2 regions of the Streptomyces sp. NPDC042371 genome follow, and region 1 is predicted to be linked to the other one. Evidence: predicted binding sites of a transcription regulator. Region 1 holds the regulator's gene; the other holds the start of a gene.
What was found. Region 1 encodes HspR, which represses chaperone genes until heat shock. Its sites were predicted from a motif close to TTGAGNNNNNNNNNCTCAA; they were not measured.
Positions count from the first base shown of each region.

Region 1 (11,403 bases):
CCCGCTCCCACCTCGCCCATCCGGCAGGGCACGCCCGCATGCCCGGGGCGCATCGGGCATGGGTGGGGGGCGCGCGGCGGGTCGGTTCGCAACTTTTCCAGAACAGGTGCCGGAGGGCCCGGGGTCTGGCGGCCCATCGGCAGATCGACCGTCGCTCCCGCCCACGATGGGCCGGTCCGCACCCGGCAACGAGAGCTGCTGACCCGACCCGAACCGTGACACCCGCTCACGTTGGGCCGGTCGGCACCCGGCCGCGCGAGCGGATGGCCCGAGCGGCGAGGCCGCGCGGCTGGCCGAGCCGCGACCGTGGCCCACACACCCGTTGGGCCGGTCCGCACCCGGCAGCGCGAGGGGATGACCCATCCCAGGGGTCCCCGTAGCCCCCACCCCTGGCCGTCCGGGTCAAGGTCTGCGTGCGGTGGAGGGGCGGGAGTCAAGGGTGGAGCGCAGCGGAATCGGCGCAGCCGACGCGCAGCGCAGCGGAGCGCCCTTTACTTCCGGCCCGGAACCGCCACACTCCGCAAAAAGCCGGGCGGCCCCGGCGACCATCCAGTGCGGGCCCTCGAAGTCGCCGCCTTGCCGGGGCCTGGACCGTGGCACCCACTCACGGAGTCAACAGCTTCCTGAGGAGGGCGGAGAGGGCGGCGGGGGTGAGGGTGAGTGTGTGGTCGGGGGCGTCGCTCTCGCGGAGGAGCAGGTTGGTCTCGTCGCGGGCGAGTTCGATGCACTCGTTGCCGTCGGCGCCAGCGGAAAACGAGGACTTCTGCCAGTGGGTCATGGCCCACACCGCCTTGGTCATTTGCGGGTCACGTCCGGGTGCGTAGCGTGCGATATCAGAGCGGAGAGGGCGTTGGGGGTGAGGGCGAGCCTGCGGTCTGGGGTGTCGCTTTCGCGGAGCAGCAACCCGTGCTCCCCCTTGGCCAGTTCGATGCACTCGTTGCCGTCGCCGCCCCCGGAGAACGAGGACTTCTGCCAATCGGGCACGGCTTAGAACTCCTTCAGCACGCGGTGGATCAGGTCCTGCGAGGGGCCTGGTTCAAGGGCCATCGCCTCTACCTTACGGAAGAGTGTTCGCATGGACAGGAGCTGGGCGGCGGCATCGATGAAGGAAGAGCCATACGGTGCATCACGCTGAACGGTGTCCAAGGCAGCTACCGGGCCGCCTGCGTAGAACAGCGTGGTTCCCGCCCCCGCGAAGCCGTCGACATCGAACGGCACCACGCGCACGGTGACGTTTGGCATCTCTGACTTGCGGAGGATTTCCCCGAGTTGGGCACGGCTGACGCCACGGTCGGCGACGCGGGTCTGCAACACGCTTTCATGCAGGACGGCGATGTACGGCGCCGCCCCTTCACGATCGAGCACTGCTGCACGACGCAGTCGGTGTTCCACTCGTGGGGTTAGCTCGCTGTCCGGGAGCTCAGGGCGCCAGAAGGCGAATACCGCCCGCGCGTAGTCGGCGGTCTGGAGCAGGCCGGGAACCTGCGCGGTACCGATGACGTGCATGAAGTGTGCGTGATGTTCCAGCTCGGCCAGGTCCAGGAACGCCGGGGGCAACACGCCCCGGAAAGTTTCCCACCACCCGCGCGTGGTGTCGGCGGCCATGTCTGCCAGGCAGGCGACCAACTCGGCGTCCGCGCAGGCGTAATGCGCCGCGAGCCGACGCACCCGCTCCTCGTTGATCCCCGCGTTGCCCGCCTCGAACTGGCTCATCTGCGCCTGCTTGACCCCGAGCAGCCCCGCGGCCTCACCGGACGAGAGCCCGGCGCTCTCCCGGAGTTTGCGCAGCTCAGCTCCGAGGCGCCGCTGTCGGGCGGTTGGCTGAATCCTTGCTGGCACGCGACTGCTACCTCCGCCAACGACCGTGTTCGAACGTGGGGTTGATGCACCCCATTCGGGTGTCAGGCTACGCGAGCGACTTGCGGGGGAGAATATTTTAGCCCTACCGTCAGTGACGCGTCGCACACGCTGAGGTCCCGGACCAACGGAAGCGCACCGCACCGCCCTGCCATGGCGGCCGCGACACAGCCACCGCCAGGAGACCGCCGCGGCAGTCCAACTCCCATCCTGAACAACGGAGTTCACCGATGCCGGAAACCGAGACCTGGGCCTACACCCTCACCATCCCCAACGACCCCCTCGCCATCCCCGTGAGCCGCCACACCCTCCGCCTCATCCTGAAGGCATACGGTCTGCCTCACCTGGCAGAAGCCGCCGAGCTCGTCGCCACGGAGCTGATCGCCAACGCCGTGCAGCACACCAAAGGCCCCGCCGCCCTGCGCATGCAGTGGGCGGGGGCGGTGCTCCGCATCGGGGTGTGGGACACGGACCCCACGCCCCCGTCCCCGACCAGGGGGGCCACCGGGTGGGACGAGACGGCGGGCAGAGGGCTCGGGCTCGTACGGGAATGTGCCGACGGGTGGGGGTGGTGCGCACGGGAGCGGCAGGGGGAGGGCCGGGGCAAGCTCGTGTGGTGCGAGTTGACCGGGGTCGCAGCCGCCTGAACGGCGAAGACCCCGCCCCCTCCGCGAGGAGGGAACGGGGTCTTCGGAAAGCTCGCCCGGGGCTACTTCACCGGCTCGGGCTCCGGCTCGTCCGCGGACTCCGTCTCGCCCGCCGGGTCGACCGGCGTCTTGACCGAGTCGAGCAGGAGCTGAGCGACGTCCACGACCTGGAGGGTCTCCTTGGCCTGGCCGTCGTTCTTCTTGCCGTTGACGGAGTCGGTCAGCATGACCAGGCAGAACGGGCACGCGGTGGAGACGATGTCGGGGTTGAGGGACAGCGCCTCGTCGACCCGCTCCGTGTTGATCCGCTTGCCGATCCGCTCCTCCATCCACATGCGCGCACCACCCGCGCCGCAGCAGAAGCCGCGCTCCTTGTGGCGGTGCATCTCCTGCTGGCGCAGGCCGGGGACGGCGGACATGATCTCGCGCGGGGGCGTGTAGACCTTGTTGTGGCGGCCCAGGTAGCAGGGGTCGTGGTAGGTGATGAGGCCCTCGACGGGCGTCACCGGGATCAGCTTGCCCTCGTCGATGAGGTGCTGGAGCAGCTGCGTGTGGTGGATGACTTCGTAGTCACCGCCGAGCTGCGGGTACTCGTTGGCGATGGTGTTGAAGCAGTGCGGGCAGGTCGAGACGATCTTCTTCGCCGTCTTCGGCTTCTTCGTCGACTCGTCCTCGTCATCCTCGCCGAACGCCATGTTCAGCGTGGCGACGTTCTCCTGGCCGAGCTGCTGGAACAGCGGCTCGTTGCCGAGGCGGCGCGCGGAGTCACCGGTGCACTTCTCGTCGCCGCCCATGATCGCGAACTTCACGCCCGCGATGTGGAGGAGCTCGGCGAACGCCTTCGTCGTCTTCTTGGCGCGGTCTTCGAGGGCACCCGCACAGCCGACCCAGTAGAGGTACTCGACCTCGGTGAGGTCCTCGATGTCCTTGCCGACGACCGGCACCTCGAAGTCGACTTCCTTCGTCCACTCCAGGCGCTGCTTCTTGGCAAGGCCCCAGGGGTTGCCCTTCTTCTCCAGGTTCTTGAGCATCGTGCCCGCCTCGGAGGGGAAGGCCGACTCGATCATCACCTGGTAGCGGCGCATGTCGACGATGTGGTCGATGTGCTCGATGTCGACCGGGCACTGCTCGACACAGGCGCCGCAGGTGGTGCAGGACCACAGGACGTCGGGGTCGATGACGCCGTTCTCTTCGACCGTGCCGATGAGGGGGCGCTCGGCCTCCGCGAGGGCGGCCGCGGGGACGTCCTTCAGCTGCTCCTCGGTCGCCTTCTCGTTGCCCTCCATGTCCTTGCCGCCACCGGCGAGCAGGTAGGGGGCCTTCGCGTGCGCGTGGTCCCGGAGGGACATGATCAGGAGCTTCGGGGAGAGCGGCTTGCCCGTGTTCCAGGCGGGGCACTGCGACTGGCAGCGGCCACACTCGGTGCACGTGGAGAAGTCGAGGATGCCCTTCCAGCTGAACTGCTCGACCTGGGAGACGCCGAAGACGTCGTCCTCGCCCGGGTCCTCCCAGTCGATCGGCTTGCCGCCGGACGTCATGGGCTGCAGCTCGCCGAGCGCCGTGCCGCCGTCCGCCTCGCGCTTGAACCAGATGTTCGGGAAGGCCAGGAAACGGTGCCAGGCCACGCCCATGTTGGTGTTCAGGCCGACCACGATCATCCAGATGAAGGAGGTCGCGATCTTCAGGCCCGCAAAGAAGTACGTGAGGTTCTGGAGGGTGGAGAGGTCCATCCCGCCGAACCAGGAGACGAACGGGTACGAGATGAAGAACGACGCCTCGTAGCTGTCGACGTGGTGCTGGGCACCCTCAAGGGCGTGCAGCGTGAAGATGCAGACGCCGACGATGAGGATGACGGTCTCGACGAAGTACGCCTGACCGGTCCTGGAGCCCGCGAAGCGGGACTTGCGGCCCGGCTTGTCGGGGCGGTTCAGCTGCCGGATGACGATCAGCGTGAGGATGCCGAGCACGGTCATGGTGCCGATGAACTCGACGAACATGTTGTACGGCGCCCAGTCACCGATGATCGGCAGCATCCAGTCGGCTTTGAAGAGCTGGCCGATGGCGTTGACGATCGTCAGCAGCAGCGAGAAGAAGCCCACCGCCACGAACCAGTGCGCGAAGCCGACGATGCCCCACCTGTTCATGCGCGTGTGGCCGAGGAACTCCTTGGCCACGGTGACGGTGCGCTGGAAGGGGTTGTCGGTCCTCAGTCCCGCGGGCACGGGCTGACCGAGCCGCACGAACTTGTAGATCTGCACGATGGCACGGCCGAACAGCGCGACGCCGACCGCGATTAGGACCAGCGACACGATGATCGCGGCGAGTTGCATTTGGGGGCTCCTCGGGCCTGCGAGGCGAACTATTACTAAGCGGTAACTTATGCAGTCCGTCTGAGACTATCCACTTACTCCGCCGCACTGTAGCCAGCAAGGCGGTGATCTGCGTCGCTCAGGCAACCCTTCGCGCGTACGGGGCGCCGGGCGCGATGCGCTTTTAGAGGCGCGGGGAACTGCGCGACCAGCCCCGACGCGCCCGCAGACGCAGACGCCACCCCCGGAAGGGGCTCCTACTTGCGCGTAAGGGCCGGATAAGAGTTGAGCCCCCTCGACTCACATCTGTTGACGCCAGCGCGGCGACCATGCATCCTTGAGTCAGATCCACTCAAGAAGTACATCTGGAGGAACCGAAATGGCACGTGCGGTCGGCATCGACCTGGGCACGACTAACTCCGTCGTCAGCGTTCTCGAAGGCGGCGAGCCCACCGTCATCACCAACGCCGAAGGCGCCAGGACCACGCCGTCCGTCGTCGCTTTCGCGAAGAACGGCGAGGTGCTCGTCGGCGAGGTCGCCAAGCGCCAGGCGGTCACGAACGTCGACAGGACCATCCGGTCGGTCAAGCGCCACATGGGCACCGACTGGAAGGTGGACATCGACGACAAGGGGTTCAACCCCCAGCAGATCTCGGCGTTCATCCTGCAGAAGCTGAAGCGCGACGCCGAGTCGTACCTGGGCGAGAAGGTGGCCGACGCGGTCATCACCGTCCCGGCGTACTTCAACGACTCCGAGCGCCAGGCCACCAAGGAGGCCGGTGAGATCGCGGGTCTGAACGTCCTGCGCATCGTCAACGAGCCCACCGCCGCCGCCCTGGCGTACGGCCTCGACAAGGACGACCAGACGATCCTCGTCTTCGACCTCGGTGGCGGCACCTTCGACGTGTCCCTCCTGGAGATCGGCGACGGCGTCGTCGAGGTGAAGGCCACGAACGGCGACAACCACCTCGGTGGTGACGACTGGGACCAGCGCGTCGTCGACTACCTGGTCAAGCAGTTCAACAACGGCCACGGCGTGGACCTGGGCAAGGACAAGATGGCGCTCCAGCGCCTGCGCGAGGCGGCCGAGAAGGCCAAGATCGAGCTGTCCTCCTCCACGGAGACCACGATCAACCTGCCGTACATCACGGCGTCCGCCGAGGGCCCGCTGCACCTGGACGAGAAGCTCACGCGCGCCCAGTTCCAGCAGCTCACGTCCGACCTGCTCGAGCGGTGCAAGAACCCGTTCAACAACGTCATCAAGGACGCGGGCATCCAGCTCTCCGAGATCGACCACGTCGTTCTCGTCGGTGGCTCCACCCGCATGCCCGCCGTCGCCGAGCTCGTCAAGGAGCTCACCGGCGGCAAGGACGCCAACAAGGGTGTGAACCCGGACGAGGTCGTCGCCATCGGCGCCTCGCTCCAGGCCGGTGTCCTCAAGGGCGAGGTCAAGGACGTCCTGCTCCTCGACGTGACCCCGCTGTCCCTCGGCATCGAGACCAAGGGAGGGATCATGACCAAGCTCATCGAGCGGAACACCACGATCCCGACCAAGCGCTCCGAGATCTTCACGACGGCCGAGGACAACCAGCCGTCCGTCCAGATCCAGGTCTACCAGGGCGAGCGCGAGATCGCGGCGTACAACAAGAAGCTCGGCATGTTCGAGCTGACCGGTCTGCCCCCGGCGCCCCGCGGCGTCCCGCAGATCGAGGTCTCCTTCGACATCGACGCCAACGGCATCATGCACGTGACCGCGAAGGACCTCGGCACGGGCAAGGAGCAGAAGATGACCGTCACCGGTGGCTCCTCGCTGCCGAAGGACGAGGTCAACCGGATGCGCGAAGAGGCCGAGAAGTACGCGGACGAGGACCACGCCCGCCGCGAGGCCGCCGAGTCCCGCAACCAGGGCGAGCAGCTCGTCTACCAGACCGAGAAGTTCCTCAAGGACAACGAGGACAAGGTCCCCGGTGACGTGAAGACCGAGGTCGAGGAAGCCGTCGGCGAGCTGAAGGAGAAGCTCAAGGGCGAGGACTCGGCCGAGATCCGCACCGCCACCGAGAAGGTCGCCGCCGTCTCGCAGAAGCTGGGCCAGGCCATGTACGCCGACGCCCAGGGCGCCCAGGCCGCCGGTGGTCCCGAGGGCGCTGCCCCGGGTGCCGAGCAGCCCAAGGAGGACGACGGCGTCGTCGACGCCGAGATCGTCGACGACGAGAAGCCCGGTGACGCGAAGGGCGGCGCCGCCTGATGACCGAGGAGACCCCGGGCTTCGGCGAGAACGCCGAGAAGCCTGACGTCCCCTCCGGCGCCACCCCTGATGACGCCGCGCCGCAGGCCGCCGAGCCCTCCACCGAGGAGGGCCCGGCGGCCCCGGCCGGGGACGCAGCGAACAAGACGTCCGCACAGGATGTGGGCCTGACCGCCCAGCTGGACCAGGTGCGCACCGCGCTCAACGAGCGCACCGCGGACCTCCAGCGGCTGCAGGCCGAGTACCAGAACTACCGCCGTCGGGTGGAGCGGGACAAGGTGACGGTGAAGGAGATCGCCGCGGCGAACCTCCTCTCCGAGCTCCTCCCGACCCTCGACGACATCGGCCGCGCCCGCGAGCACGGCGAGCTGGTCGGCGGCTTCAAGTCGGTCGCCGAGTCGATGGAGACGGTCGTCGCCAAGCTGGGCCTGCAGCAGTTCGGCAAGGAGGGCGAGCCCTTCGACCCGACGATCCACGAAGCCCTGATGCACAGCTACGCACCGGACGTCACCGAGACGACCTGCGTCGCGATCCTGCAGCCCGGGTATCGCATCGGCGAGCGCACCATCCGCCCCGCGCGGGTGGCCGTCGCCGAGCCGCAGCCCGGCGCGCAGACGGTCAAGGGCGAGGGTGCCGCGGAGGGCGCCGACTCCGCTCCGGACGCGGCTGCGGACGAGAAGGAGACCGGTGGCCCTGACGAGGGCTGACGGTCACGACATGAGTGAGGAGGGACGTCGGGGATGAGCACCAAGGACTTCATCGAGAAGGACTACTACAAGGTCCTCGGCGTCCCCAAGGACGCCACCGAAGCCGAGATCAAGAAGGCGTACCGGAAGCTCGCACGCGAGAACCACCCGGACGCCAACACCGGCAACACCAAGGCGGAGGAGCGCTTCAAGGAGATCTCCGAGGCGAACGACGTCCTCGGCGACCCCAAGAAGCGCAAGGAGTACGACGAAGCGCGTGCTCTCTTCGGCAACGGCGGATTCCGGCAGGGTCCCGGAGGCGGCGGCGGTTCGTTCAACTTCGACCTGGGCGACCTCTTCGGAGGCAACGCGCCGGGTGGCGGTGGAGCGGCCGGCGGCGGCTTCGGGGGCGGCATCGGTGACGTCTTCGGGGGCCTGTTCAACCGGGGCGGCGGCCCCGGCGGGGGTACGCGTACCCAGCCCAGGCGCGGCCAGGACATCGAGTCCGAGGTCACGCTGAGCTTCACGGAGGCGGTGGACGGCGCGACGGTGCCGCTCCGCATGTCCTCCCAGGCGCCCTGCAAGGCGTGCTCCGGCACCGGCGACAAGAACGGCACACCGCGCGTGTGCCCGACCTGCGTCGGCACGGGCCAGGTCTCGCGGGGCGGCGGCGGAGGGTTCTCCCTCACCGACCCGTGCATGGACTGCAAGGGGCGTGGGCTGATCGCCCAGAACCCCTGCGACGTCTGCAAGGGCTCGGGCCGCGCCAAGTCGTCGCGCACGATGCAGGTGCGGATTCCGGCGGGCGTCAGCGACGGCCAGCGGATCAGGCTGCGCGGCAAGGGAAGCCCTGGTGAACAGGGCGGCCCGGCCGGTGACCTGTACGTGGTCGTGCACGTCGACACCCACCCGGTCTTCGGCCGCAAGGGCGACAACCTCACGGTCACCGTCCCGGTGACGTATCCGGAGGCGACGCTCGGCGGCGAGGTGAAGGTGCCCACGCTGGGCGGCCCGCCCGTCACCCTGAAACTGCCCGCAGGCACGCCGAACGGCCGTACCATGCGGGCCCGGGGCAAGGGCGCGGTCCGCAAGGACGGCACCCGGGGCGATCTGCTCGTGACGGTGGAGGTGTCGGTTCCGACCTCCCTGTCGGAGTCGGCGAAGGAAGCCCTGGAGTCCTACCGCAAGGCGACTGCGGGCGACGATCCGCGGGCAGAACTGTTCCAGGCCGCGAAGGGAGCGTGACCCCATGGACAGGGTCGGCCGTCGTCGTAATCCGTACCAGCTGACCGACGAGACGCCGGTGTACGTCATCTCGGTGGCAGCCCAGCTGAGTGGTCTCCATCCGCAGACCCTGCGGCAGTACGACCGCCTCGGCCTGGTCTCCCCTGACCGCACCGCGGGCCGCGGCCGACGCTATTCCGCCCGCGACATCGAGCTGCTGCGCACCGTGCAGCAGTTGTCGCAGGAAGAGGGCATCAACCTCGCCGGTATCAAGCGCATCATCGAGCTCGAGAACCAGGTCACGGCGTTGCAGGCCCGTGTCGCGGAACTCTCCACGGCTGTGGAGGGCGCCGCGGCTGCCATGCAGCAGCGCGAAGCGGCGGTGCACGCCTCGTACCGCCGCGACCTCGTCCCCTACCAGGACGTGCAGCAGGCCAGTGCGCTGGTGGTGTGGCGGCCGAAGAGGTCGACGGAGCAGTAGGTTTCGTACCCTGATACAGGGCCGGGAGGTGTCAACCTCCCGGCCCTGTATCGCTGTATAGGGGTGGGCAAAGTGGCCCATGGTGAGGGGAGCCGTTCATGGCCATGGTGGGGCTGTTCTGGATCGCCGAGGGCGATGTGTACGTGGGCGCGAAACCGGCCGGACTCGCCCCCGGAGTGCGGCTGACCCCGGAAGGCGTGCTGGCCCTCGGCGACAAGCAGTCCGGCATGTGGTCCTGGGAGGACGTGCACGGGCTGACGATCGACGACGTGCCGGTGAAGACCCTGAAGCGGCACGTGGGCGCGGCGGTCGACATGGTGCTCTCGGTGGGCCTCGGCGGCGGCGAGGAGGCGCCGACGATGACGGTCCGCCTGGCGGACGCGGACGGCGACGACACGGAGCTGACGGCATACACCGCGGCGGCGGTCGGCTACTCCCAGACGGAGTACGACCTCTCCCGCGACCTCCTGGCCCGCTTCACGGAGGGCGCGGGTTCGCTCCTCACCACGCTGACCGCGATGTCGGAGTGGGGCCGCCGCCACGAGGGCGGGTCGCCCCGGGCGGCGGAGCGGGAGGCGTTGCTGCGGGAGTGGGCGGCGGCGGCCGGGCCGGTCAGGGACGATCGAGAATCCCCGACTGACCGATGAGGTAGCCGAGCTGGGCGCGGCTGCCGCTGCCGAGGGTGGCGGCGAGCTTGGCGATGTGGACGCGTGCGGTGCGTACGTTCATGCCGAGGCGGTCCGCGATCTCCGCGTCGGTGAGGCCCTCGACGAGAAGGCCCGCGATGGCGTGCTGGCGCGTGGTGATGCCGTTCTCGGACGGCTGGGGCGCCGCCTGCGGCCACATGGGCGTGGCGAGGCGCCACAGCCGCCAGAAGGTGGTCGCGAAGTACTCGACGAGGGCCGGGTGGCGGAGCTCCAGAGCGATGCTGCGGTCCTTGCTCGCGGGGATGAACGCCACGGTCCTGTCGAAGACGAAGAGGCGCTCGGTGACCTCGTCGAGGGTGCGCGCCTCGGTGTCGCCGTCGAGCTGTTCGAAGTAGGCGAGCACCGGCAGAGAATGGCGCGTTGTGTGCTGGTAAAGCGTCCGCATGCGGCAGCCCCGGGTCAGGATCGCCTGGTCCCGGGGGAAGACTTCGGCCAACGTCTCGGGCGGCCGGGTGCCGCCGGGCTGGACGGCGAGGAACTCCTCGGTGGCCTCGTTCATGGCGCGGTCGATGGCCGAGTTGATGCGGGCGATGCCGTCCAGGACGGTGATGGACGGGGCGTCGTCGGCACCGGAGCCGATGCGCAGGTCGAGAGAGGCGAACGGCTCGAAAGCGGCGCTGAGCCGCAGCTCACGGCGGCGCGGCGGCTCGTGGCGGGCCTCCATGGACCGGAGTAGACGGGGCAGTGCGAGCGCGGAAGCGGTGGGGTGCAGCCACTGCGGGTCGTCGCGTCCTGGCTGAAGAAGGCCCAGGTCGACGAGGCAGGGGGCCGGTTCCGCGGCACTGTTGTCGATCCGGCCTTCGCGCAGGGCGCGGGCGTAGACGGACAGCCCTGTCTCACAGAGTTCTTCGACGGTGTGCGGTAAGTGCTTCGTGGCCATGCGAGCCCCCTCCTGCCTGGTTGAAGCGTCGCGATTCTATGCAGGCTGAGAGAGACCGGGCCGGATGCCGTAGGTGAGAGTGACTGCTTCTGGACGGGGGGTCAGCGTCCCTGATCGAGGATTCCGGACTGTCCGATGAGGTAGCCGAGCTGGGCGCGGCTGTTGCTGCCGAGGGTGGCGGCGAGCTTGGCGATGTGGACGCGTGCGGTGCGGATGTTCATGCCGAGGCGGTCGGCTATGTCGGCGTCGGTGAGGCCCTCGACGAGGAGTTCCGCGATGGCGTGCTGGCGGGTGGTGATGCCGGTGTCCGTCGGCTGGGGTGCGGTCCGGGGCCACAGGGGGGTGGCGAGGCGCCACAGTCGCCAGA
Region 1 covers NZ_JBWKAP010000008.1:323,551-334,953, forward strand. The annotation lists gene AC068B_RS25675 (DUF397 domain-containing protein) at 605-778, opposite strand; gene AC068B_RS25680 (DUF397 domain-containing protein) at 796-984, opposite strand; gene AC068B_RS25685 (helix-turn-helix domain-containing protein) at 988-1,839, opposite strand; gene AC068B_RS25690 (ATP-binding protein) at 2,088-2,504, shown strand; gene AC068B_RS25695 ((Fe-S)-binding protein) at 2,567-4,834, opposite strand; gene dnaK (molecular chaperone DnaK) at 5,193-7,058, shown strand; gene grpE (nucleotide exchange factor GrpE) at 7,058-7,765, shown strand; gene dnaJ (molecular chaperone DnaJ) at 7,799-8,989, shown strand; gene AC068B_RS25715 (heat shock protein transcriptional repressor HspR) at 8,994-9,449, shown strand; gene AC068B_RS25720 (hypothetical protein) at 9,548-10,096, shown strand; gene AC068B_RS25725 (helix-turn-helix transcriptional regulator) at 10,062-11,036, opposite strand; gene AC068B_RS25730 (helix-turn-helix transcriptional regulator) at 11,138-11,403, opposite strand, start outside.

Region 2 (11,403 bases), on a different contig from region 1:
GGCCTGCTCGACGGCGTGGTCGAGGTCGGAGAGGGCGAGGGCCCCCCGGTTGGCCTCGGGGGGCAGCTGCTCGGCCAGGACGCGGGTGAGGCCGTGCAGTTCGGTGATGACCTTGGTGTACGCCTCATGGGCTTCGAGAGCGGTGCTCTTGCCGGTGAGCGCCGCTCTGCGCACGGCGGCGATGTCGGCGAGGTCGTCGCGCAGTCCGGCGGGCGCATCGGCGCCGCGGAGCTCGTCGATCTGCCGGTCCACGCGGGCGCTGCGGCTCTCGGAGAGGCCCTTGCCCTGCGGCCGCCCGGAGGCGATGAACGAGGTGACCTCGTCCCGCTCGTCGGCGAGCGAGTGGCCGAGGGAGACCGCCTGCTGGGTCTGTCCGGCGAGGGTGACCAGGCTCTGTGTGTCGTTCAGGCTGCCCGACGCGGCGACGATGGCGGGCGCACCCGCACCCGCGACGGCGGCGGCCACGACCGCGACCGCGACGATCAGCCGATTGCGCACGCGCGCGGTGGGCGCCTTGTTGACCGGGGGCGCCGGGACAGGAGCGTCCGCGCTCGCGGAGGCAGCGCCCGGCGAACCTGCGCCCGGCGAGGCGTCCGTGGCCGTGCGCTCCGGCGCATGCTCGGTAGGAGTCGTCGCGCCCGGCGTGGCCCCTTCCGGGGCCGTCTGATTGCCTTTGCGCCGAGGCCGCATCTTCTGCACCGGTGCTCGCATTCTTGGTTTTTCGTCTGCCCTTGGCCCGGGTGACGACCTGTCAACGCGAGCGCTCCCCCGGTACAGCTCCTGACACTTCCAGTGCCGGTTGGTGGCGGTCGCGCATCGCCTGCCTGGCCACCCGAAGGAGTGAACATCGGCGGGGAGTTGGGGGGCAAGTCCCGGTACGGCCGCCATGGGCCCCCTGCGGTGCGCCGGTTGGACGTCTCCCACCGGCTTTGGCAGGATGCGCCGCCACACCCCTGACGGAGTTGATCATTCCGGTCGATTTCCGACGTCCGGCCTGCCCGCGGGTGCCGGTTCGCCCCCTCTTTTCGGCATCCGGTGGCCCCTGTGAAGAGCTCGTGCAGACTGGCCGGATGCGTATCGAACTCGCCACCGAGCCCGGTGACCCCGCACGCCCCAACGAGGACTACGCGTCGGTCGCGCTTCCCGCGTCCGGACAGGGCGGATCGCTCGTCCTCCTGGACGGCGTGACACCACCGGAGGGGTCGGTGGGCTGTCCGCATTCCGTCCCCTGGTTCACCGCGCGACTCGGCGGCGCGCTGGGGGAACTGTCCGTTTCACGGCGGGATATGACGCTCACTGAGATCCTGGCGGCGGCCATCACCCGTACCGCCGAGGCACATGGTTCAACCTGTGACCTTTCTCACCCGCGCACTCCGCAGGCAACCGTGGTGCTCGTGCGGTGGGACGAGGAGCGCGTCGAGCACCTGGTCCTGTCCGACTCGGCGCTGCTCATCGCGGGCCACGAGGGCGAGGTGACCGCCGTCCTCGACCGCCGCCTCGCCGAGCTGCCGCCCGCCGTGCACGCCCTGCGCGACCAGGTGCGCGCCCTGCCGCGCGGCTCCGCCGAGCGGGACGTGGCGGCCCGTGCCTACGGAGCGGCGGTCGAAGCGCTGCGCAACGCGGAGGACGGCTTCTTCACGGCCGCCTCCGACCCCGCCGCCGCCCTGCGCGCCGTCACCGGAGAGCTGCCGCGGGCGGACGTCACGGCGGTGGCGGCGCTCACCGACGGGGCCGGGCGGTGGGTCGAGACGTTCCGCGAGGGCGACTGGGCCGACTGCCTCGCGCTGCTGCGCAAGCAGGGGCCGCAGCATCTGGTGGACCGGGTGCGGGAGTTGGAGCTCGCGGATCCGGACCGCCTCGCCTTCCCGCGCGGGAAGCGGCACGACGACGCGGCGGTCGTCTACGCGGAATGGTGAGAGAAAAACAAATACACCTGCGGAACATTTCAACTGAAGTAGAGATCAGGAATTCGGAGTTGAAATTCCGCTCCCGGAAAGGGAAGGATCGAATGCGAGGAGATCGCACGGCCATGCCCGGCCGTGCGCCCACGCACAAGAGGAGAACGGGATGTCGCGCAGAGCGGCCATCTTCGGCGCCGCGCTCGCGGCCGCACTGGTCGTCACCGGCTGCGGTGCGGACGAGAAGGACAGCGGTAACGGCGGCGAGGGCGGTGGCGGTTCGGAATCGTCGTCCTTCGACGCGGCATTACTCGGCAAGGTGCCCACGCCAAAGGTGAGCGAGATGGCGGGCGCGATGGGGATGTGGACCACGGAAAAGAATTTCGTGAAGGCCGGATTGAAGAAGATATCCGGATATCCACTGGCAGGCGGAAAAGCAGAGTGGGAGATACCGCTCGGCGGCGAGGTCTGCTGGTCCTCGCCGCAGGCAACGGAGGACGGGCTCGTCGCCGTCCTCTTCCAGAACGACAAGGACGACCCCGCGGTCTGCACCGAAGTCGGCCTCGTCGACATCGACAAGGGCAGACTGCTGTGGCAGAAGCAGGGCCTGGACGGTTACGGGAGCCGCCAGATGTTCGACGAGGTGACCATCGGCGGCGGCACCGTGGCCGCGGCGGGCACCAGTGCCAGTGCGGGCTGGACGACCGGCGGCAAGCCGCTGTGGTCGCCCGCCGCCACCGAGGACGAGAAGTGCCCGGCGAAGGGCTTCGCGGGCGAGGGCGAGAAGCTGGTCGTGGTGCGCGACTGCGGCGACACCGACCACCCACGGCTCACCCTGCAGACCGTCGACCCCGCGACGCGCGCGGTGAAGTCCGCCTACGAGTTCGAGCAGGGCACCGAGGACGCGCACGTGGTCTCCGCCGACCCGCTGGCGGTCGCCGTGGACGACGGCGACTCCCCCGGCGGCTCGGGCATCACCGAGTTCCTGTCCCTCGACGACTCCGGGGCGCGGGGCAAGCTGCTCGCCACGATCGGCACGACGGGCGGCAAGTACGGCAAGTACGACGCCGAGTGCGCCAGTACGAACGTCACGAACTGCTCGCAGCTGGCCGTCGACAAGAAGACCGGCACGCTGTTCCTCCCCACCCGGGACGCGGGCCCCGGCTCCGAGGGCGACAACGACGTCGTCGCCCTCGACCTGAGGACCGGGAAGAAGAAGGGCACCACCCAGGGGACCGACGAGGGTGCGCTGATCCCCATGGGCGTGGACGAGGGCGGCAAGGTCGTCGCGTACCAGGAGGCGAACATCGTCGGCGAGGCCGGCGGTGCGGTCTGGCGGATCGACCCGGCCACCTTCGAGAAGACGAAGGTCCTGCAGAACCCGGGCAGGAGCTACGAGATGGAGGCTCGGTTCGAGACGGACCGGCGGCTGCTGTTCGCCGGCGAGCGGCTCTACCTCGGCGCCGACCACGTCAGCGAACCCTCCGACGTCTACAAGGAGAAGCAGCCGCTGGCGGTCGTCTTCGGCGCGAAGTAGCCGCCGCTCCCGACGCGAGTGCGGGCACCCGGGGCCGAGGGGCTCAGGTGTCCGCACTCGCGTTCAGCCGCCCGAGCAGCCGGGCCAGTTCGGAGACCTCCGTCCGCTCCCAGCTGGCGAGCCGCCGCACGTACTGGGCGCGGCGGGCGGCGCGCACCGTGCGGAAGCGGGTGCGGCCGTCGGGAGTGAGCCGGATGAGCCAGGCGCGCCCGTCCGCGGGATCGGGCTCGCGCGCGACCAGGCCGAGCTCTTCGAGCGCCCGCAACTGGCGGCTCATGGTGGCCTTGCCGACGCCGATGAAGGCCGCGAGGTCGGTGGCCCGCTGCGGGCCCGAGTCGTCCAGGCAGACGAGCAGTCCGTACGCCGCGGGCTCCAGGTCGGGGTGGACCTGCCGGGCCATCTCGCCCGATGAGGCCCGGGCGCGGCGCATCAGGAGGGACAACTCCCGCTCCAGGGAGAGGAACTCACGGTCCGCCCCCTGCGCCTCCTGATCGTCTTGCCCCGCATCGTCCCGCGTGTCCTCGACATCGTGCCCCACGTCGTCCTGCGCGCCGGGCTCAACGCCCTCTTCTGCAGCACCCATGTCCCGCTTTCCCGATTCTGAAAGTTATCGCCGGAAGGCCCTCGCACCGCGGCCGTCGTGACAGCGGCCTGACCAGTATTTCGCAAGGTCCGGGCGGTGCCGCTCCGGTGCGGCCGCCACAGGAGTGGACCAACGGCAGAACTCTGACCCTCTTCCCTAGCGGCGGTCTACGTGCGTAGCGTTTCAAGTGACATGTTCACACCACTGCATGTCGACAGGTCCCCACCGAGCACCACCGAGGCCTTCGGAGGCACGCACATGCCCGTGCACAGACCCGGAACGGCCCGCCGCTCGCGCTTGTCGCAGACGGGGGTTCTCCTCGCAGCACTGTCCGCTCTCTCCCTCCTCCTGACGCTCCCCACGGCGGCCCAGGCGGACGACGTCCCCGACCGCGGGACCGCCCGCCTCGGCCAGGGCGTCATCGAACACGACGGCCAGGGCGGCAGGCCCACCGGCGGTGACGCCGCCCAGACCGAGGGCGTCGACGTCAGCAGCCACCAGGGCAACGTCGCCTGGCAGACGCTCTGGAACAGCGGCGTGAAGTGGGCCTACGTCAAGGCCACCGAGAGCACGTCGTACAAGAACCCCTACTTCTCCCAGCAGTACAACGGTTCGTACAACGTCGGCATGATCCGCGGCGCGTACCACTTCGCGACGCCCGACACCTCCAGCGGTGCCACCCAGGCCAACTACTTCGCGAGCGGTGGCGGCGGCTGGTCGCGCGACGGCAGGACGCTGCCTGGCGCGCTGGACATCGAATGGAACCCGTACGGCGCGGCCTGCTTCGGCAAGTCGCAGTCGGCGATGGTCAGCTGGATCCGTGACTTCCTGAACACCTACAAGTCCCGCACCGGCCGCGACGCCGTCATCTACACCGCCACCAGCTGGTGGAAGCAGTGCACCGGCAACTACAGCGGCTTCGGCGCAAGCAACCCGCTCTGGATCGCCCGCTACGACACGGGGCCGGGCGAACTCCCGGCCGGCTGGGGCTTCCAGACGATGTGGCAGTACACCTCGTCGGGTCCGACGGTCGGTGACCACAACAAGTTCAACGGCGCCCTCGACCGGGTGGTGGCGCTCGCCAACGGCTGAGCGCACGGACGGCGGCCACCCCTGCGCGGGGGTGACCGCCGTTCCCTCGTGCGCTGCTACGCGGCGGCCGGGATCTTCACCTCGGCCTCCGTGAGGGCCAGTTCAAGCACCTGACGCACGTCCGTGACCGGGTGCACGTCGAGCTTCTCCAGGACCTCGGCGGGCACGTCGTCGAGGTCCGCCTCGTTCCGCTTCGGGATGATCACCGTGGTGATCCCGGCGCGGTGCGCGGCGAGCAGCTTCTGCTTGACGCCGCCGATCGGCAGGACGCGGCCGGTCAGCGAGATCTCACCGGTCATCGCCACGTCCGTGCGGACCAGGCGGCCGCTGAGCAGCGACGCGAGGGCGGTCGTCAGGGTGACGCCCGCGCTCGGTCCGTCCTTCGGCACGGCGCCCGCGGGGAAGTGGATGTGCACGCCCCGCTCCTTCAGGTCGCCGACGGGCAGCTCCAGTTCGGCGCCGTGCGAGCGCAGGAAGCTCAGCGCGATCTGCGCCGACTCCTTCATCACGTCGCCGAGCTGACCGGTGAGCGTGAGCCCCGATGCGCCCGTCTCCGGGTCCGCGAGCGACGCCTCCACGAACAGCACGTCGCCGCCCGCTCCGGTGACCGCGAGCCCGGTCGCCACGCCCGGCACCGCCGTGCGCCGCTCCGCCGGGTCCTGGGCGGACTCGGGCACGTGGTGCGGCCGCCCGATCAGGCCCCGCAGGTCCTCGTCCCTGACCGTGAACGGCAGCTCCCGGTCGCCCAGTTCGTGCTGGGCCGCGACCTTGCGCAGCAGCCGTGCGACGGACCGCTCCAGGTTGCGCACGCCCGCCTCGCGCGTGTACTCACCGGCGAGCTTGCGCAGCGCGCTCTCGTCGAGGACCACCTCGTCCTCGTCCAGGCCCGCCCGCTCCAGCTGGCGCGGGAGCAGGTGGTCGCGGGCGATGACGACCTTCTCGTCCTCGGTGTACCCGTCGAGCCTGACGAGCTCCATGCGGTCGAGCAGGGCCTCGGGGATGGCTTCGAGGACGTTGGCGGTGGCGAGGAAGACGACGTCGCTGAGGTCCAGCTCCACCTCCAGGTAGTGGTCCCGGAAGGTGTGGTTCTGCGCCGGGTCGAGGACTTCGAGGAGGGCGGCGGCCGGGTCGCCCCGGAAGTCCGAGCCCACCTTGTCGATCTCGTCGAGGAGCACCACCGGGTTCATCGACCCGGCCTCCTTGATGGCCCGCACGATCCGTCCGGGCAGCGCCCCCACGTACGTACGACGGTGGCCGCGGATCTCCGCCTCGTCGCGTACGCCGCCGAGCGCGACCCGCACGAACTTGCGGCCCATGGCGTGCGCGACGGACTCGCCGAGGCTCGTCTTGCCGACGCCGGGCGGGCCCACCAGGGCGAGCACCGCGCCGCCGCGGCGGCCGCCGACGACGCCGAGGCCGCGGTCGGAGCGTCGCTTGCGCACCGCGAGGTACTCGGTGATGCGCTCCTTCACGTCCTGCAGCCCGGAGTGCTCGGCGTCGAGGATCTCCTGGGCGCCCTTGATGTCGTACTCGTCCTCGGTGCGCTCGCTCCACGGCAGTTCGAGGACGGTGTCCAGCCAGGTCCTGATCCAGGAGCCCTCGGGCGACTGGTCGCTGGAGCGCTCCAGCTTGTCGACCTCCTTGAGGGCGGCCTCGCGGACCTTCTCGGGGAGGTCGGCGGCCTCGACGCGGGCGCGGTAGTCGTCGGACTCCTCAGCTGCGTCCTTGCTGTCACCGTTGATCTCGCGGAGCTCCTTGCGGACCGCGTCGAGCTGGCGCCGCAGCAGGAACTCGCGCTGCTGCTTGTCCACGCCCTCCTGCACGTCCTTGGCGATGGACTCGGCGACGTCCTGCTCGGCGAGGTGCTCGCGCAGCTGCTCGGTGGCGAGCTTGAGGCGGGCGACCGCGTCCTCGGTCTCCAGGAGCTCGATCTTCTGCTGGGTGGTGAGGAACGGGGAGTATCCGGAGTTGTCGGCGAGTGCGGAGACGTCGTCGATCTGGGTGACGCGGTCGACGACCTGCCAGGCACCGCGCTTCTTCAGCCAGCTGGTGGCGAGCGCCTTGTACTCCTTGACCAGGTCGGTGACGGCGCCCGGCAGCGGCTCGGGCACGGTCTCGTCGACCTTGAGTCCCTCCACCCAGAGCGCGGCACCGGGGCCGGTCGTGCCCGCGCCGATGCGCACGCGGCTCCGGCCGCGGATGAGGGCGCCGGGGTCGCCGTCGGAGAGGCGGCCGACCTGCTCGACGGTGCCGAGGACGCCGGTCGCCGCGTACGTCCCGTCGATGCGCGGAACAAGCAGCACCTTCGGCTTGCTGTCCCCGGTGGAGCGGGCGGCGGCCTGTGCGGCCTCCACCGCCGCTCGCACATCGGCGTCGGACAGGTCGAACGGGACCACCATGCCGGGCAGGACCACCTCGTCGTCGAGCGGCAGCACAGGCAGAGTGAGCGAAGTGTACGAGGTGGACTCAGTAGCCATGATCTCCCTTTCGGCATTCAAGTTGAGCTGTACCGACTCAATGCTTGTGAGTCACGAGATGTTCCCCGGGGCGTGTTCGCTGTGAGCGATCGCAGGGAAGACCACGCGCTGCCGAAGTGGGGATGCGGTCGGCCGGGCCGGTCAGACTGCCGGGCGGCAGCGCCTGAGCAGGGGCCAGGTGAGGACGCCGATGCCCAGGGCGAGCAGGTGGCCCCAGTTCGTCATCGGGTCGGTGAACGCGATCAGGTCGTCGACCAGCATTCCGCCGAAGCAGACGAGGACGGTCCAGCGCAGCCACGGCGTGAGGAGTCCCGCCAGTGCGCCGACGCTCGCGGCGACCCCGAAGCTGATGCCGTAGTCGAGCCGGTGCAGCGAGCTGTCGGGCAGATGGCCCGCGAGGACGGAGAAGCCGACCGGGACCTCCGTCGCGAGCGTGGCGACGACGTGCCCGAGGAGGAAGACACCCGCGGTGCGCAGGCCGCCGATGCGGCGCTCCAGCGCGGTGAGCACCAGCAGGAAGACGATCGCGTACGGGGACGTGATGCCGCCCGCGATCCACAGGGCGCTGGCGAGCAGGACGAGGAGGGGGCTCTGCGTCAGGTGCGCCACGTCGGTGCTCGACCCGCGGAGGAGCGAGTCGACGAGGTCCGGGTCCGCGTACTGCGTCAGGAGCGAGGTGGCGGCGAGCACCACGGCGTACCCGAAGGTGAAGGGCGTGCCGGTGGGCGTCGGCAGGATCCGCCAAGGGCGGAACCGCCGGACGGACGCACCGGCGGCGCTCTCCGCCGAGGCCGGTCTGCCGCACTCCCCCGTCCGGGGTGGCCTGCGCGTCGACTGCCGCGGTATTCCGTTCAGGGTGCCCGGCGTCTCGGCGTCGGGCGCGGCCTCGGCGGGCTGCACGCTCTGGTTCACGGGTGAGGCGCTCCTTCCGTCCCACTCCACCCTTTGCCCTTTTTTCCGGCGTTGTCTATGACGGGCGCCACGTGAGGTGCGTCTCACACGGCAACCCGCGGGGCGACTCCTGCGTCGCAGGTCCGCGGGCGGCCGTGGACGCGTCGGAGGGCGCTTCTATTTCCTCCCGCGGACCGACGCACGGAAATACGCTGTGGGCCATGCACACCCACACCACCGCCCCCGTCGTGCTCGACCGGCGCGAGGGCCCTTACGGCGAGGTCGTCCTGCGGCGCCACGGTGAGCTGCTGCAGATCATCGCCAACGGCTGCTTCCTGATGGACACCTCCGACGGCCGCTCCGAGCGCCTCCTGGTCGACGCGGCCCGCGACGCCCTCGACGACCGCAAGGACCCCGCCCTCCTGATCGGCGGCCTCGGCGTCGGCTTCTCCCTGGCGCACGCGGCCCAGGACCCCAGGTGGGGGCGCATCGCCGTGGTCGAGCGCGAGCAGGCGATCATCGACTGGCACCGCGAGGGACCGCTCGCCGAGCTCTCCGGATCCGCGCTCGGCGACACACGTGCGCAGATTCTTCACACGGACCTCGTCGCCTACGTATCGGGCGCCACGGAGACGTACGACGCGCTCTGTCTCGACATCGACAACGGCCCCGACTGGACGGTGACGGAGGGCAACAACTCCCTTTACTCGCCTGCCGGTCTGGCCGCCTGCAAAGCGCGTCTGAACCCCGGCGGAGTGCTCGCCGTGTGGTCCGCCCAACCCTCGTCCGCTTTCGACGACGCTCTACGGAATGCCGGATTCCAGCGGGTACGAACCGAAGAGATCCCCGTTGCCCGAGGCGTCCCTGACGTGGTCCACCTCGGCGTCCGGGCTGCGTAGCCGAGGTGCCTTCGCGACCCGTACTCTGCTGACCGAACACAAGCGATCAGTGTCAGGGGCGGGCGATGGAGCAGACACACACCTCCCACAACGGCGCCACGGCGATGCCGGGCGCCCAGCGCCGGGTGCTGGTGGTCGAGGACGACCCGACGATCGTCGACGCCATCGCGGCCCGGCTGCGTGCCGAGGGTTTCGTCGTGCAAACGGCCGGAGACGGCCCTTCGGCGGTCGACACCGCCCAGGCGTGGCAGCCCGACCTGCTGATTCTCGACATCATGCTGCCGGGCTTCGACGGCCTTGAGGTGTGCCGCCGGGTGCAGGCCCAGCGCCCCGTCCCGGTCCTCATGCTCACCGCGCGTGACGACGAGACGGACATGCTGGTCGGGCTCGGCGTCGGCGCGGACGACTACATGACCAAGCCGTTCTCGATGCGCGAGCTCGCCGCCCGCGTGCACGTCCTGCTGCGGCGGGTCGAGCGGGCCGCCCTCGCCGCGACGACGCCGCGCAGCGGCATCCTGCGCCTGGGCGAGCTGGAGATCGACCACGCCCAGCGGCGGGTGCGGGTGCGCAGCGAGGACGTCCACCTGACGCCCACCGAGTTCGACCTGCTGGTCTGCCTGGCCAACACCCCGCGCGCCGTCCTCTCGCGCGAGCAGCTGCTCGCCGAGGTGTGGGACTGGGCCGACGCGTCCGGCACCCGCACCGTCGACAGCCACATCAAGGCGCTGCGCCGGAAGATCGGGGCCGAGCGGATCCGCACCGTGCACGGCGTGGGATACGCCCTGGAGACCCCCACCCCGTGAGACGGAGGCGGGTGTCGTGATGCACGGGCCCTTCGGAGGACTGCGGCCGTTCTCCATCAAGACCAAGCTCGGCGCTCTCGTGGTCGTGTCGGTGTTCATCACCACGGGCCTGCTCCTCGTGGCCATGAAGACGGAGACCGAGCTGCGCTTCATCACGGTCTTCTCGGTGATCGCCACGCTCCTCATCACACAGTTCGTGGCGCACAGCCTCACCGCCCCGCTGGACGAGATGAACGCGGTGGCCCGCGCGGTCTCGCACGGCGACTACACGCGCCGGGCGCGCGGCGCCGACCGGCGCGACGAGCTGGGCGACGTGGCCTCCACGATCAACGCCATGGCGGACGACCTGGAGGCGCAGGACACCCAGCGCAAGGAGCTCGTCGCCAACGTCTCGCACGAGCTGCGCACCCCCATCGCGGCCCTCCGCGCCGTCCTGGAGAACGTCGTCGACGGCGTGTCCGCCGCGGATCCCGAGACGATGCGCACGGCCCTGAAGCAGACCGAGCGCCTGGGACGCCTCGTCGAGACGCTCCTGGACCTCTCCCGCCTGGACAACGGCGTCGTGCCCCTCAAGGCCCGCCGCTTCGAGGTGTGGCCCTATCTGTCGGGCGTCCTGAAAGAGGCCAACATGGTGGCCTCCGCGCGCGCGGGCATCGCATCCGGCTCCGGCAGCCACACGCGGACGGACGTCCATCTGCACCTCGACGTCTCGCCCCCCGAACTGACGGCCCACGCGGACGCGGAGCGGCTCCACCAGGTCGTGGCGAACCTGATCGACAACGCGGTCAAGCACAGCCCGCCGCACGGACGCGTGACGGTGCGGGCCCGGCGCGGCCCCTACCCCGAGTCCCTGGACCTGGAGGTGCTCGACGAGGGCCCCGGCATCCCGGAGTCCGAGTGGCACCGCGTCTTCGAGCGCTTCAACCGCGGCAGCCACGCGGGCGCCCCCGTGCAGGGCTCCGGCAACGACGGCGGCACGGGCCTCGGCCTGGCCATCGCGCGCTGGGCGGTCGATCTGCACGGCGGACACATCGGGGTGGCCGAATCCCCTCGCGGCTGCCGGATCCAGGTCACTCTCCCGGGCCTGCCCGAAGCGTGAAGTTGACGTAGGGTTCGAGTGCAAGCGATTCACGGGGGCCTGTTCCGGGCACCCGGGGGCCGCCGCCGCGCGTAGACGTCGTACCGACGTACCCGCGCGGCCATCTGGCGTTGCAGAACCTCGC
Region 2 covers NZ_JBWKAP010000002.1:49,468-60,870, forward strand. The annotation lists gene AC068B_RS06035 (sensor histidine kinase) at 1-711, opposite strand, end outside; gene AC068B_RS06040 (protein phosphatase 2C domain-containing protein) at 1,071-1,916, shown strand; gene AC068B_RS06045 (hypothetical protein) at 2,068-3,435, shown strand; gene AC068B_RS06050 (MarR family winged helix-turn-helix transcriptional regulator) at 3,479-4,018, opposite strand; gene AC068B_RS06055 (lysozyme) at 4,277-5,110, shown strand; gene lon (endopeptidase La) at 5,167-7,587, opposite strand; gene AC068B_RS06065 (rhomboid-like protein) at 7,729-8,499, opposite strand; gene AC068B_RS06070 (spermidine synthase family protein) at 8,700-9,377, shown strand; gene AC068B_RS06075 (response regulator transcription factor) at 9,443-10,180, shown strand; gene AC068B_RS06080 (HAMP domain-containing sensor histidine kinase) at 10,200-11,279, shown strand.
Region 2: lon (endopeptidase La) is a predicted target of HspR. The motif match lies at 7,610-7,628, and genes of this name have one in related genera.